2 regions of the Pseudoclavibacter sp. RFBA6 genome follow, and region 2 is predicted to be linked to the other one. Evidence: riboswitches for the same ligand, from Rfam matches in the RefSeq annotation. Region 2 holds a riboswitch; the other holds the start of a gene.
The links. Region 2 has a riboswitch for thiamine pyrophosphate ahead of C5C17_RS14495 (YkoF family thiamine/hydroxymethylpyrimidine-binding protein). Riboswitches for the same ligand answer to the same signal wherever they lie in the genome.
Positions count from the first base shown of each region.

Region 1: linked by a shared signal. The riboswitch ahead of C5C17_RS09590 (ECF transporter S component) and the one ahead of C5C17_RS14495 (YkoF family thiamine/hydroxymethylpyrimidine-binding protein) in region 2 are both predicted to bind thiamine pyrophosphate.

Region 1 covers NZ_PSUA01000011.1:226,743-233,697, reverse strand. The annotation lists gene treY (malto-oligosyltrehalose synthase) at 1-574, opposite strand, end outside; gene glgX (glycogen debranching protein GlgX) at 606-2,801, opposite strand; gene C5C17_RS09595 (spore germination protein GerW family protein) at 2,951-3,283, shown strand; TPP riboswitch at 3,308-3,417, shown strand; gene C5C17_RS09590 (ECF transporter S component) at 3,469-4,122, shown strand; gene C5C17_RS09585 (ABC transporter ATP-binding protein) at 4,128-5,654, shown strand; gene C5C17_RS09580 (energy-coupling factor transporter transmembrane protein EcfT) at 5,651-6,505, shown strand; gene C5C17_RS09575 (ATP-binding protein) at 6,502-6,955, shown strand, end outside.
Region 2 covers NZ_PSUA01000013.1:211,303-218,257, reverse strand. The annotation lists gene C5C17_RS14515 (NtaA/DmoA family FMN-dependent monooxygenase) at 1-148, opposite strand, end outside; gene C5C17_RS14510 (energy-coupling factor transporter transmembrane protein EcfT) at 180-965, opposite strand; gene C5C17_RS14505 (ABC transporter ATP-binding protein) at 962-2,680, opposite strand; gene C5C17_RS14500 (ECF transporter S component) at 2,670-3,260, opposite strand; gene C5C17_RS14495 (YkoF family thiamine/hydroxymethylpyrimidine-binding protein) at 3,257-3,898, opposite strand; TPP riboswitch at 3,926-4,033, opposite strand; gene C5C17_RS14490 (VOC family protein) at 4,059-4,400, opposite strand; gene C5C17_RS14485 (LLM class flavin-dependent oxidoreductase) at 4,523-5,677, shown strand; gene C5C17_RS14480 (NtaA/DmoA family FMN-dependent monooxygenase) at 5,703-6,955, shown strand, end outside.

The sequences.
Region 1 (6,955 bases), on a different contig from region 2:
TGTCGAGCACCTCGCGAACCGACGCGCCTTCGGGCGCAGAGCCCTCGGCGAGTGGGTACTCGGTCGAGTGGTACCGCAGCACGCCTGCCTCGCGGTCGACGGTGACGTTGGCGATCGCGTCGCCGCGCTCGCGCGGCATGTCGTCATCGCCGACGGTTGGGATGAGCAGCTTGCCGTCACCGGCCTCCCAGTCGATGTCGAACGACTCGGCGTGGGCCGCATCCCGGCCGTGGGCGAGCACGTCCCACCACCACGGGTTGTCTCGCGGCGTGTCGACCCCCATGTGGTTCGGGACGATGTCGACGAGCACACCGAGGCCCAGCTCGCGCGCCTTCGCGGAGAAGCGCTCGAGCGCTTCCCGCCCGCCCCGCTCGTCGTCCACCTTCGAGGGGTCGACGACGTCGTAGCCGTGGGTGCTGCCGGGCGCGGCCTGCAGGATGGGGGAGAGGTACACCCACCCGACGCCGAGCCGCTCCAGGTAGGGGAGCTGCTCGGCGGCCACGTCGAGGTCGAACTCCGACGTCAGCTGGAAGCGGTAGGTGCTGGATGGGATGCGCATCATGGTCTCCGTCACGGCGGGTGCTACTGAGAGGGGGCGGGCGGCGTCAGCTGCCGAGCGGTGGCCGCGTGATGATCGGGATGGGCGTCGTCATCGCGGCGACCGAGGCGGCGACGGAGTGGTCCGGCTTCTCCTTGAGCTCAGCCTCTCGTAGCACGACCAGCGAGCGCGGTTCGAGGGGGATGGTCGCGCCCGGCTCGATGCCCTCGAGGTCGGTGTGCATGCCGGACGTGTCGATGACGATGTCCCAGTGCGAGGTGATCTCGACGCTCGGGATCGTCGCCTCGACGACGGTCTCGCTGGCGTTGAAGTAGACCATGAAGCTCACATCGGTGATCTCCTCGCCGCGCTCGTCGCGGCCGGCGATGGCGTTGCCGTTCAGGAACATGCCCATCGACTTCACGAACTCGGCGTTCCAGTCTTCGGAGGCCATCTGCGTGCCGTCGGTGGAGAGCCACACGATGTCGGGCAGTGCCGAGCCCTCGGCGCGCTTCTCGACGCGGCCGTTGAAGAACCGGCGGCGTCGGAACGTGGGGTGGTCGGCGCGCAGCTGGGCGACGGCCCGCGTGAACTCGACGAGGGGCTCGTCTGCGTTCTCCCAGTGCACCCAGCTGAGCTCGCTGTCCTGTGCGTACGTGTTGTTGTTGCCGAGCTGGGTGCGGCCCAGCTCGTCACCGTGGAGGAGCATCGGGACACCCTGGCTGAGCAGCATCGTCGCGATGATGTTGCGCTGTTGGCGCGCGCGCATGGCGTTGATCTCGGGGTCGTCCGTCGGGCCTTCGACGCCGAGGTTGTACGAGCGGTTGTGGCTCTCGCCGTCGTTCCCGTCCTCGCCGTTGGCGTCGTTGTGCTTCTCGTTGTAGGAGACGAGGTCGCGCAGTGTGAAGCCGTCGTGCGCCGTGACGAAGTTGATGGATGCGAACGGGCGCCGTCCGGAGTGCTCGTAGAGGTCCGCGGAGCCCGTGATGCGGCTCGCGAACTCACCGAGCGTGGAGGGCTCGCCGCGCCAGAAGTCGCGCACGGTGTCGCGGTACTTGCCGTTCCACTCCGTCCACTGCGGCGGGAAGTTGCCGACCTGGTAGCCACCGGGGCCGACGTCCCACGGCTCGGCGATGAGCTTCACCTGCGAGACCACCGGGTCCTGCTGCACGAGGTCGAAGAAGGTGGAGAGCTTGTCCACGTCGTGGAGTTCGCGGGCGAGGGTGGAGGCGAGGTCGAAGCGGAAGCCGTCGACGTGCATCTCGGTGACCCAGTAGCGCAGCGAGTCCATGATGAGCTGCAGCGAGTGCGGGTGGCGCATGTTGAGCGAGTTGCCGGTGCCCGTGTAGTCCGTGTAGTACCGCTTGTCGTCTTCTTCGAGGCGGTAGTAGGCGGCGTTGTCGATGCCGCGGAAGCTGAGCGTCGGGCCGAGGTGGTTGCCCTCTGCCGTGTGGTTGTAGACCACGTCGAGGATGACCTCGATGCCGTTGGCGTGCAGGGTGCGCACCATGGACTTGAATTCCTGCACCTGCTGCCCTGCCGTCCCCTGGGAGGCGTAGTCGGCGTGCGGGGCGAGGAACGAGATGGTGTTGTAGCCCCAGTAGTTGCGGAGGCCCTTCTCGATGAGGGTGCTGTCCTGCACGAACTGGTGCACGGGCATCAGCTCGATGGCGGTGACGCCGAGCCGCTTGAGGTGCTCGACGATCGCGGGGTGCGCGATGCCGGCGTATGTGCCCCGGATCTCCTCGGGCACATCCGGGTGCAGCTGGGTGAGGCCCTTCACGTGGGCTTCGTAGATGAGGGACTCGTTGTAGGGGATGCCCGGCTTCCGGTCGCCAGCCCAGTCGAAGTAGGGGTTGATGACGACGCCCTTCATCATGTGGGGCGCGGAGTCGAGGTCGTTGAACGAGTCGGGGTCACCGAAGTTGTAGCTGAACAGCGACTGGTCCCAGTCGATGTCTCCGGTCGTGGCCTTCGCGTAGGGGTCGAGGAGGAGCTTCGCGGGGTTGCAGCGGCTGCCGCTCGCGGGGTCGTAGTCGCCGTGCATGCGGTAGCCGTACTGCTGGCCCGGCTGGACGTGGGGCAGGTAGGCGTGCCAGACGTGCGCGTCCCGCTCGTGGAGCCTCACTCGCTCCTCGTTGCCGTCGTCGTCGAAGAGGCAGAGCTCGACCTTGTGGGCGGCTTCGCTGAAGATCGCGAAGTTCGTGCCACTTCCGTCGAACGTCGCTCCGAGGGGGTAGGCATTTCCGGGCCACGTTTTCATGCACGCTCCTATTGCTTCATCTTGCTTCGCCGAAGAACATCGCGTGTGGATGCAGGCACTAAAGCTACCAAAGGGTGGGAGCGCTCTCGCCCGCCAGCACACAGGAGTTCTCCTGGTTGGCAGGCATGTCGACGACCTACGCTGGCCGCATGACGAACCTCACGCAGAACCTCACCGATTCCGTCAAGAAGCTCGGCGTCACGCTCGCCTACGGCGAGAAGGTGGAGCTTGGCAAGGCCACCATCCTTCCCGTCGCCCTCGTCTCGTACGGCTACGGCGGCGGCGAGAGCAACGAGGAGGGACAGGAGAACTCGTCCGGCGGTGGCGGTGGCGGCATGGCGGTCCCCGTCGGCGCGTACGTCGATGACGAGTTCGGCACGAGCTTCCGCCCGAACATCATCACGCTGCTCGTCGTCTCGATTCCACTGGTGTGGACGGTCGGGCACGCGCTTCCGCGTCTCATCAAGGCGCTCAAGAAGTAGCTCGGGGCGCGGTTCGGCCTATACTCGAGGTGTTCACGGGAGTCCGGTAGTCCGGGCTGAGAGGAAGGCACAAGCCTTCGACCGTCAAACCTGATCTGGGTAATGCCAGCGCAGGGAGGCACATCTCCGAGCAGAGCCACCCCAGGTTCTGCGCCCGTGCACTTTCACTCGAAAGGGCACACCGCATGACAACTTCTTCAACTCCATCTCGAACCTCCTCGACGCAGGGGCCGGCTCAGGCGAGGTCGCCGAAGAGCCGCTTCCGCTGGCGGGTCATCGACATCGTCACGGCGGCCGTTCTCGGCGTCGCGACGGGGCTCATCTTCATCGTCTGGAACAGCGTGGGCTACGCGTGGTTCACGGTCATGGATGCGTTCACGCCGGGTGTCGGCGGTATCGCCGTCGGTATCTGGCTGCTCGGCGGAGTGCTGGGCGGGCTGATCATTCGCAAGCCCGGCGCTGCGCTCTTCGTCGAGGTGCTCGCGGCGAGCGTCTCGATGCTGCTCGGCAGCCAGTGGTCGATCGAGACCGTGTACTCGGGTATCGCGCAGGGTCTCGGCGCCGAGCTCATCTTCCTGCTGTTCTTCTACAAGCGCTTCGGCCTCGGCGTCGCGATGCTGGCAGGGGCTGGGGCTGCGGTCGCGGCGTGGACGCTCGAACTCTTTCTCAGCGCGAACATCGAGAAGGGTCCGGAGTTCCTCACCATCTACCTCGTCTCGATCGTCCTCTCGGGTGCCGTGCTCGCTGGCGTCGTCGGTTGGCTCCTGACGCGCGCGCTCGCGGCGACCGGTGCACTGAACCGCTTCGGTGCGGGTAGAAGCTCGAAGCGAATCGGCTAGCGCTCGTGGGCGCGAGAGTCGAGGCGAGGGGGTGGGGCTGGCGCCACGCCGACCGGGCGAAGCTGGCCGTCGCCGAGCTCGACCTGACGATCGAGCCCGGCGAGGCTGTGCTGCTGCTTGGGCCGTCGGGGGCTGGCAAGTCCACGCTCCTGGCCGCCCTGGCGGGGGTGCTCGGCGATCACGAGGATGACGGGCAGGAGCTCGGCTCACTGCTTGTCGATGGCAAGCACCCGAGCGATGCACGCGGCACGGTCGGTCTTGTCCTGCAGGACCCGCAGGCGAACACGGTGCTCGCCCGTATCGGCGACGACGTCGCGTTCGGCTGCGAGAACCTCGGCGTCCCACGGGCGGAGACGTGGGCGCGGGTGCGCGAGGCGCTCGATGCCGTCGGGCTGCGGATGCCCCTCGATCGGTCGACGGCTCAGCTGTCCGGCGGCGAGCGTCAGCGGCTCGCGATCGCGGGGGTCCTCGCCATGCGCCCCGACCTCATCCTGCTGGACGAGCCGACCGCGAACCTCGACCCGGCCGGCGTGGACGAGGTGCGCGAGGCGGTGGTCCGCGCCGCGGAGGCGTCCGGCGCGACGCTCATCGTCATCGAGCACCGGGTGGACGTGTGGCGCTCGAGCGTCGACCGGGTCGTCGTGCTCGGGGGCGAGCAGCATCTCCTCGCCGACGGTACCCCTGACCTGGTCCTCGAGCAGCACCGCGAGTCGCTGCTCGCCGCCGGCGTGTGGATCGGCGGCCACGAACCGCACGTGCCGCGTGCCCTTCTCTCGCCTGGGGAGGAGCTGCTGATCGCCGACGGGCTCGGCTTCGGTCGGGCTGACCATGCCCTGCACACGCAGTTGTCGGCGACCCTGCGCGCGGGGGAGTCGACGGTTGTGCTGGGCCCCAATGGGGCGGGGAAGACGACGCTCGCGCTCACGCTCGCCGGACTGCTCACGCCCGTGGAGGGCGAGGTGCGAGCGACGCAGGCGCTCCGGGATGCGGGCGATGACGCGGGTGCGCGCCGCGGCGGCTGGGGGCTCGGCCGCTTCCGTACGGCTCCTCCGGCGGGCCCGCATCCGTCCGCCTGGCGTTCACGGCAGCTCCTGACGCGCATCGGCACCGTCTTCCAGCAGCCCGAGCACCAGTTCGTCGCGGGGACCGTGCGCCGCGAGCTGGAAGTCGGCCCGGATGCGGCGGGCCGAGGCAAGCGCGAGACGAGCCAGCGCGTCGACGAGCTCCTCGCCGCGCTGCGCCTCACCCACCTCGCGGAAGCGCACCCCTTCACGCTCTCCGGCGGCGAGCAGCGCCGCCTCTCGGTCGCGACGGTGCTCGCGACGGCGCCTCGGATCCTCATCTTCGACGAGCCCACCTTCGGGCAGGACCGCAGGACGTGGACGGAACTCGTCGCCATCATGGCTCGCCTCGTCGCCGAAGGGCACGCGCTGGTCTCCGTGACCCACGACGAACAGCTCGTGCGCGTGCTCGGCGACCAGTGCATCCGCATCGGCGCGCACGACCGCAAGGACGCGAAGGTGCCTGCATGAGCGGCGGCATCGCCCCGGCGGGCGCTCAGCCGGCGAGGTCGGTGCCGGTTGACAGCGACGGCGTGCCGCTCGAGGTGCTGCCCGTCGGCGGCAGGTTCCTCGACCGCGTCAACCCCGTCACGCCATTCCTCGCCGCCGTGCTGTACTCGATTCCGCTGCTCACGACGCTGGACATCGTCTCGGCGCTGGTCGCCCTCGTGCTCGCGATGATCGCCTTCGGGGTCGCCGGCGTGCGACCCGTGGAGATCCTGCGCTCGAGCTGGATCCTGCTCATCGCGGCGCCCGTCTCGGCCACGAGCATGCTGCTGTACGCGAAGCCGGGAGGCGAGAGCTACGGGCAGTTCCTGTACGCCAACATCACCGACAACTCCATCCAGCTCGCCATCGCCGTCGGCGTGCGCGTCCTCGCGATCGGCGTGCCGACCCTCGTCGCGTTGAGCCGCATCGACCCGACGCGGCTTGCCGACGGGCTCGCCCAGGTCGCGCACCTGCCAGCGAGGTTCGTCGTCTCAGCGCTCGCCGGAATTCGCCTGTTCGCGGTGTTCCGTGACGACTGGACGGCCATGAGCCAGGCCAGGCGCGCTCGCGGACTGGGCGACTCGGGGGCCGTCCGCCGGCTGATGACGATGGCCTTCGCCCTGCTCGCGCTCGCGATCAGGCGGGCGGGGACGCTCGCCACCGTCATGGAGGCGCGCGGTTTTGGGGCAGAAGACGTGGCACGCACCTGGGCGCGGCCATCGAGGCTCGGCTGGCGTGACCTCGTGCTGGTGCTCGCCGCCGTGGGCATTGCCGGGGTCGCCGTCGCGGTGGCAGTCGCGCTGGGCTCGTACCGGCTGGTGGGGAGCGCGTGAGGGCGGCAGCGCTGCTCGACCGGGTGCTCGCCGACGCGGGTGGCAGGCGGCCGGTGGTCCTCATCGACGGCGGTTCGGGCTCGGGGAAGACGACGCTCGCGGGTGAACTGCTCCACGAGTTCCGAGCGCGCGGATTCGGTGGCGCGCAGCTGGTGTCACTCGACGACGCCTACCCGGGCTGGGGAGGCCTCGCCGCCGCATCGCAGGCGGTGCACCGAAACATGCTGGGCAGCGCGCATCCCGGGTACGAGAGCTGGGATTGGGCGGCGGCTGAGCCCGGCCCGTGGCGGGATATCGACGCGACGTCGCCGCTCATCGTCGAGGGATGCGGGGCCCTGTCGCGCGAGAGTGCGCCGCTCGCGACCACCAGCGTCTGGATCGAGCTCGACGAGGCGCATCGGAAGCCGCGCGCGCTGTCCCGGCCCGGCGATATCGGCGTCTTCGAGGAGT
Region 2 (6,955 bases):
CGAGCGCGTCCGGGAGGAACATCAGGTCGAAGCCGCCTCGCTCGAGCAGGCGTGCGATGTCCACGTACGAGCGCGCGCGCAGCCAGTCGCGGCCGGAATCGGGGTGCCGCCAGGCAGCGGCGTAGCGGTGCGTGGGCGGATTCACCATGCCGACGAGCGTGAGCTGGCGACGCGTCCGCTCAGACAAGCGACAGTCCCGTTCCCGCGGCCGCGCCGGCCGCCGCCGTGAGCGTGAACGCCGTGAGGACGATGCCGGCGAGGGCGGCGTCTCGCGCATCCAACGCGACAGGGCGCCACACCGTGCGAGGGCCCGCGCCGAGTCCTCTCGACTCGAGTGCCTGTGCGATCCGCTCGCCTGACCGGATCGAGACGACCAGCAGCGCGAAGGCCGCCGAGCCGAATCCCGTGGGGCCTGTTCGGGGCATGCCGTCCCGTCCGAGGGGTGCCCGCACGGCCTGCGCGGCGCGGATGCTCAGCCATTCGCTCGGCAGCAGCTGCAGGAGTCGGAACCCGGCGAGCAGGGCGTACGCGAATCGCGGGCTGAGCATCGCGTGCTGGGTGAGGCTCGTCATGAGCTCGCGAGGCGGGGTGCTCGCGATGAACGCGATCGAGAGCATGCCGATCACGGTGGTGCGGAGGGCGAGCGCGACGCCGATGGCGAGGCCTTCGCTGGTGAGCCGAACGGGTAGATCGGGGAGGAGCTCCGTCCCTGGACGGCTGAGGGCGTTGACGGTGACGAGACCGACGCCGAACGCCACGAAGGGCACGGATGCGGCGAGCAGCTGCAGCGGCCCGAGCCGCGTCGTCGTGAGCACGGCGACGACGGCGAGCATCGTCAGCACGCCGAGCGTCACCGGGTTGAGGACGAACAGCGTCGCGAGGGAGCAGGCGAACAGCACCGCGAGCTTCACGGTCGGGTTGCGGCGCTCCAGGTACCGGCCCGCTGGCCGAGTCGTCCCGCTCACGCGGCCACCTGCACGGCGGCTTCGTCGAGCCTGCGGAGGATCCGCCGCGCGTGCGCTTCCGGGAGATCCTGCTGGACGAGCCAGGCGAGCAGCGGTGTGCGCTCGAGGCCCGCAGCTTCCAGGAGCGCGGGGTCGCGCAGCAGCTCGAACGGCGTCGTGTCGGCGAGGAGTCCGCCGTCGCCGAGCACGAGCACGCGGTGGGCATGCGCGCACACGGCCCGAAGCTCGTGGCTCGAGAAGAGCACGCCGCATCCGGACGCCGCCGTGCGCTCGAGCTCGCGCATGGCCGCGATGCTCGAGCGCCGGTCGAGGCCGAACCCCGGTTCGTCGGCGAGGAGGAACGGCCGGTCGTGCGCGAGCATGGCCGCGATGCTGAGCCGCCGCTGCTGCCCGCCGGAGAGCCGGTAGGGGTTGTGGTCGAGGTAGTGAGCGAGGTCGAAGCGCTCGACGAGCTCGCTGACGCGTTCGGTGTCGCCGGGCCCGAGCCCGTGCTCCATCTCCCGCCGGAGCGTGGTCTGCGCGAACTGGTGCTCGGGGTTCTGGAAGATGAGGCCGGGGCGCGGGCCGTGGATGGTCCCGCCAGCCGGTCGTGCCAGGCCGGCGAGGGTGCGCAGCAGGCTCGATTTGCCGCATCCGTTGCGCCCGAGGAGCGCCACGACCTCGCCCGCGCGGAGTTCGAAGCTCACGTCGCGGAGCACGGCGCCGCTCCCAGCTGCGGCCGCGGCAGCAGTGCGCCTCCGCCTCGGCGCCCCTCCTGCGACGACGTCGAGCGACTCCACGCGCAGGGAAGGACCGCAGGCCGCGCTCGATCCTGGGGGCGTGGTGGTCGGGGGTGGTGCGCCTTCCCCGAGCGTGGCTACCGCTCCGGCCACGGCCCTGTTCCGGAGACCGCCGCTCAGCCCTGTCGTGGCGGTGAGCTCAGCTTCGAGCGGCAGCCAGCATCCGGACTCCTGGAGTTCGGCCGCGTTGTCGAGCAGCACCTGGGCAGTGGCTCCGTCGTGGGCGATGACCCCGCCGCGGCCGACGACCACCGTGCGAGCGGGCAGACCCGCGATGCCGCGAGCCCCCGCGAACTCGTCGAGGCGGTGCTCGACGAGCACGACCGTCGATGCCTGCGCGGACGCGGCGTCGATGGCTCGGCGGACGGATGCGATGCCCTCCGGGTCGAGCATGGACGTGGGTTCGTCGAGCACGAGCACCCTGGGCCGGGTGACGACGGCCGCGGCGAGCGCCACCCGCTGCGTCTCCCCGCCGGAGAGCGTCGCCGACCGCCGGCCGGCCAGCGAGGTGGCTCCGACGAGCTCGAGCGCCGCCTTCACGGCAGGCCCGATCGACGGCCGCGGCCACGCATGGTTCTCGAGCGGGAAGGCGACCTCGTCAGCCACGTCGGGGAGGCACACCGACGAGGCCGGGTTCTGCGCCACGACGGACAGGTTCCGCGAGATCCTCGGCACGTCGTGCTCCTGCGTGTCCAGGCCGCAGACGCGCATGGTCCCGCTCACCTGGGCTGGCACGGCGTGGGGGATGACCCCGCTCAGCGCCTGCAGCAGCGTCGACTTCCCGGAACCGGACGGCCCGATGACCAGCACGTGCTCACCCGGCGCGACCCGCAGGTCCACCGGCCCGAGCCCGTCGCCCGAGGAGTGGATCACCTCGAAGTCGTGTGCCTCGATATCGAGTCCGGAGCTCTCCGTGGGCGAGGCGTCAGGCCGCACGGCGCACGGCCACGGGCTTCGTGTCCTGCACGATCGCGAAGTTGTCGAGCACGCCCGTGCGCACGAGCGAGTCGACGAGGAGCTTCGCGAGGAGCCCGCCGAGGATGATGCCGGACGCGAGCTGGATGCCGAAGCGCAGGAAGAGGATCTCCTGCCCGTACCAGCCTGAGCGGAACGCCGAGTAGAAGAACACGAGGCCAGCACCGAGCGCCCCGGAGATGGCGTACCGCAGCCAGCCGTACTTCTTGTACCGGCCGATCGCGAACGGCAGCTCGCTGCCGATGCCCTGCAGCGCGGCCGCGACGAACAGCAGCGGGCCGACCGCCGAGCCGAGGAACACGACCTCGATGACCGAGGCGAGCACTTCAGCGATCACGCCGACGAACGGCCGCCGGATGATGGCGATCGCGATGGGCGCGACCAGCAGCCAGCCGCCGAAGAGGAAGTGCTGGGCGAGGTCGCCCGCAGGCCCCATCGCGATCGAGAGCGCCGTCCAGGCCTGCACCAGCGCCCAGTAGAGGAAGCCGAAGACCGTGCCGAGCACGACCATGAGCACGATGTCGCGCAGCTTGAGGCTCATGCGTGCGCTCCCGTCTCCGCGCCCGCCGCGTGGCTTGGGCTGTTGAGCGAGACCGTGAGGTGACTCGTGACGTGCTGCACGTGCGCGCCGACCCCAGCCCAGGCCGCGACGACGGTCTCCAGGACCCGGCCGAGGTCCCCGCTGAGCTTCGTGACGAAATGCTCGGACGCCACGAAGGTGCCGCTCGCCTTCGCCGTCTCGATGGCGGCGTAGATCTCCCGCATGTGGTCGGGCGTCCGCTCGTCCGATCCGACGTCCTCGAGCGGGTAGAGCGCCCATTCTGCGCTCGCGAAGCTCCCAGTGTGGCGACCGCGGGGCGCATCCACCCGCCGAGGGCCCGCCCCGCCCGGCAGCTCGCAGATCGCCTCACCCGGGCAGCCGCGAGAGAGCAGCACCTGGACGGAGGCGTGCAGTCCGGTCGCCGCCACGTGCTGCGTGAGGTCGGTGAGCCAGCGCAACAGCGCCTGCTCGTCGCCGCCCGCGTACGTGCTGACGTCACCCGTCTCGAGGATCAGCCCCGTGGAATCGGCGGCGTGCACCGCAGCGAGGATCACCTCGACGTAGCGGTCGGACATGACCGAGAGGGTGACCCTCGCCCCCACCCCGAATGCGAGTGGGTCTCGAGTGATGGATTCCATGTGCGTGCCTTCCGTCGGAGCGTGACGGCACGGGTGAGTCGACTCCCTTCGCTGGCATTACCCAGATCAGGTTCAACGGTCGGAGTTCGAGTACTCCCTCTCAGCCCGACTCATCGGGCTCCCGTGCACGGCCACACTGTAGCCCCGACGGTGCGCGCGGCTAGCTCGAGGCGCCCGTGAAGACGACGTGATTGCCCTCCGGGTCGAGCACCTGGAGGATCTGGAAGTGAATCGCGTCTTCGATCCCGCCGTGCTCGATCTTCGCCGCGTCGAGCCGCCTGGCGACACTCTCGAGGTCGTCATCGTTGAAGACCACGGTGGATTTTCCAGAGCGACTCGAGTCGGCCCACAGCTGGAGGCCGGCCTCGCTTGTGAAGTGCCACTCCAGGAGGCCCGGCATCGGATTCTCGTCAGGACCCCGTCCGAAGAGCCTGCCGTAATATTCCGTAGCCTGAGCCAGGTCCGACACGGTGATCTGCGCGAGTACGCCCTTGATAGCCATGCGTCCCAGCATGCGCGACAAGGGTGCGAGGACCCTCAACGAACATGTCCCCGCGTTTCGACGCGTAACGGGCCGCGACGGGCGCCGTGGACCGAACTCGGGGCGCGGCCTAGCGTCGCACCATGACGAACCCCAACCGAATCCACCTCGGCGTCGCACTCGATGGCGCCGGCATCCACCCGGCGGCCTGGCGGGAGCCGAGCGCTCGCCCAGACGAGCTCTTCACGCCCGAATACTGGGTGGGGCTCGTGCAGCTCGCCGAGCAGGGCCTCCTCGATTTCGTCACCATCGAGGACTCGCTCGCGCTCCAGAGCGGCGAGTTCCTCCGCCAGGACAACCGGACCGACGAGGTCAGGGGTCGCCTGGACGCGCTCCTCATCGCCTCCCGCGTCTCGCCCGTCACGGAGCACATCGGCCTCATCCCGACTGTCACGACGACGCACACCGAGCCCTTCCACGTCTCGAAGGCCGTCGCAACCCTCGACTACACGAGCCTGGGCCGCGCGGGCTGGCAGGCCCGTGTCTCGCCCGGTGCGGAGCACTCGCACTTCGGTCGTCGGGATGCGCCGCTCGTCGGCGAGCTCTTCGCGGAGGCCAACGACTTCGTCGAGGTCGTGCGCAGGCTCTGGGACAGCTGGGAGGATGACGCCGAGATCCGCGACGCCTCCACCGACCGGTTCCTCGACGCGGCGAAAGTGCACCGCATCGAGTTCGAGGGCAAGTGGTTCAGCGTGCGCGGACCGTCGATCACGCCCCGGCCCCCGCAGGGGCAGCCGGTTGTCGCCGCGCTCGGCCACGCGGAGGTGCCGTACGAGTTCGCGGCAGCCAGCGCCGACCTGCTCTTCGTGACGCCGACCGACGTCGCCTCGGCCGTGCGCATCCTGAGCGAGGTGCGGGCCGCAGAGAAGAAGGTCGAGCGGGACGGCGAGCTGTCGGTGTTCGTCGACCTCGCCGTGTTCCTCGACGGGCCGGAGGAGACGGGGTCCGCCCGCCTCAACCGCCTCAACGCGAAGGGGCGCGCGCTCGGAGAGCCACCGGCGGTGTTCGCGGGCTCAGCCGAGGAGCTCGTCGAGCACTTCGAGACGCTCGCCGGCCTCGGCTACGACGGCTTCCGCCTGCACCCTGGCGTCGTGACCGACGACCTGCCGCGCATCGTCGCCGACGTCGTCCCGCTCCTGCAGCGCAAGGGCCTCTTCCGGGAGAGCTACGAGCAACGCACCCTGCGCGGCCTCCTCGGCCTCGAGACCACCGTGCCCAACCGCTACGCCGCCATCTAGACCCGAACCGGATCAGGAGATCACCATGACGAAGAAGCAGATCATCCTCGCGGCCTACGTCGGCGGGGTCAACGAGCACACGCTCTGGGAGCACCCGGAGGCGGGCAGCCAGATCGAGTTCTCCACGTTCAAGCGCGTGGCGAAGAAGGCCGAGGCCGGGAAGTTCGACTACTTCTTCCTCGCCGAGGGCCTCGCGCTGCGCTCGCGGCTCGGCGAGATCTTCGACCACGACATCTCGGGGCGGCCGGACACCATCCCGGTCCTCGCCGCCATCGCGGCCGTGACCGAGCACATCGGCCTCGTCGGGACCATCAACGCCACCTTCAACGAGCCGTACGAGCTCGCTCGCCAGTTCGCGAGCCTCGACCACCTCTCCGGTGGACGTGCCGGCTGGAACGTCGTGACGTCGTTCGACGCGTTCACGGGCGCGAACTTCCGCCGCGGGGGCTTCCTGCCGCACGCGGAGCGCTACGAGCGGGCCGAGCAGACCGTCAGCACCGTCCGGGAGCTGTGGGACTCCTGGTCGGCGGATGCGATCGTCGCGGATAAGGAGACCGGGCAGTTCCTCGACTCCGCCGACGAGGGGCGGTTCGGCGTGGAGACGAGCCAGTTCGACATCAGCGGGCGCTTCACGGTGCCCCGCAGCCCGCAAGGGAGGCCGATCATCGTGCAGGCTGGCATCTCTCCGCAGGGCAGGGACTTCGCGGCAGCCAACGCCGACGTCATCTTCTCCCCATACTCGCGCCTCGAGGAGGCACGCGACTTCTACGCCGACATCAAGGCTCGAGTCGAGGGCTTCGGCCGCGACCGTGACGACCTGAAGATCCTGCCGCAGTCGAGCTTCGTGCTCGGCGACACCCACCAGGAGGCGCAGGAGAAGGCTCGCTGGGTGACGGAGCAGCAGCTCAGCCCGCGCACCATCCAGGTCCGCCTCGAGCAGGTCTGGAACCGCGACTTCTCGGACATCGACTTCGATGGTCCCCTGCCCGACTTCGATCCGGATGGGGAGAGCGCGCCCATCATCGAGGGCCGCGCCTTCACCTACGGCGACCGCCTCGCCACGGTCCGCAGATGGCGCGAGAAGGCTCAGGAGAACGGATGGAGCATCCGCGAGTTCGCCCGCAACGAGCTCGGCGGTGTGCGCTTCGTCGGCACCGCCGCCCAGGTGGCTGAGGAGATCGACGACTTCGTGCAGAACGACGGCTCTGACGGGCTGGTCATCGGCTCGCACCTCACGCCTGGCGGCATCGATGAGTTCGTCGACCAGGTCGTGCCGAT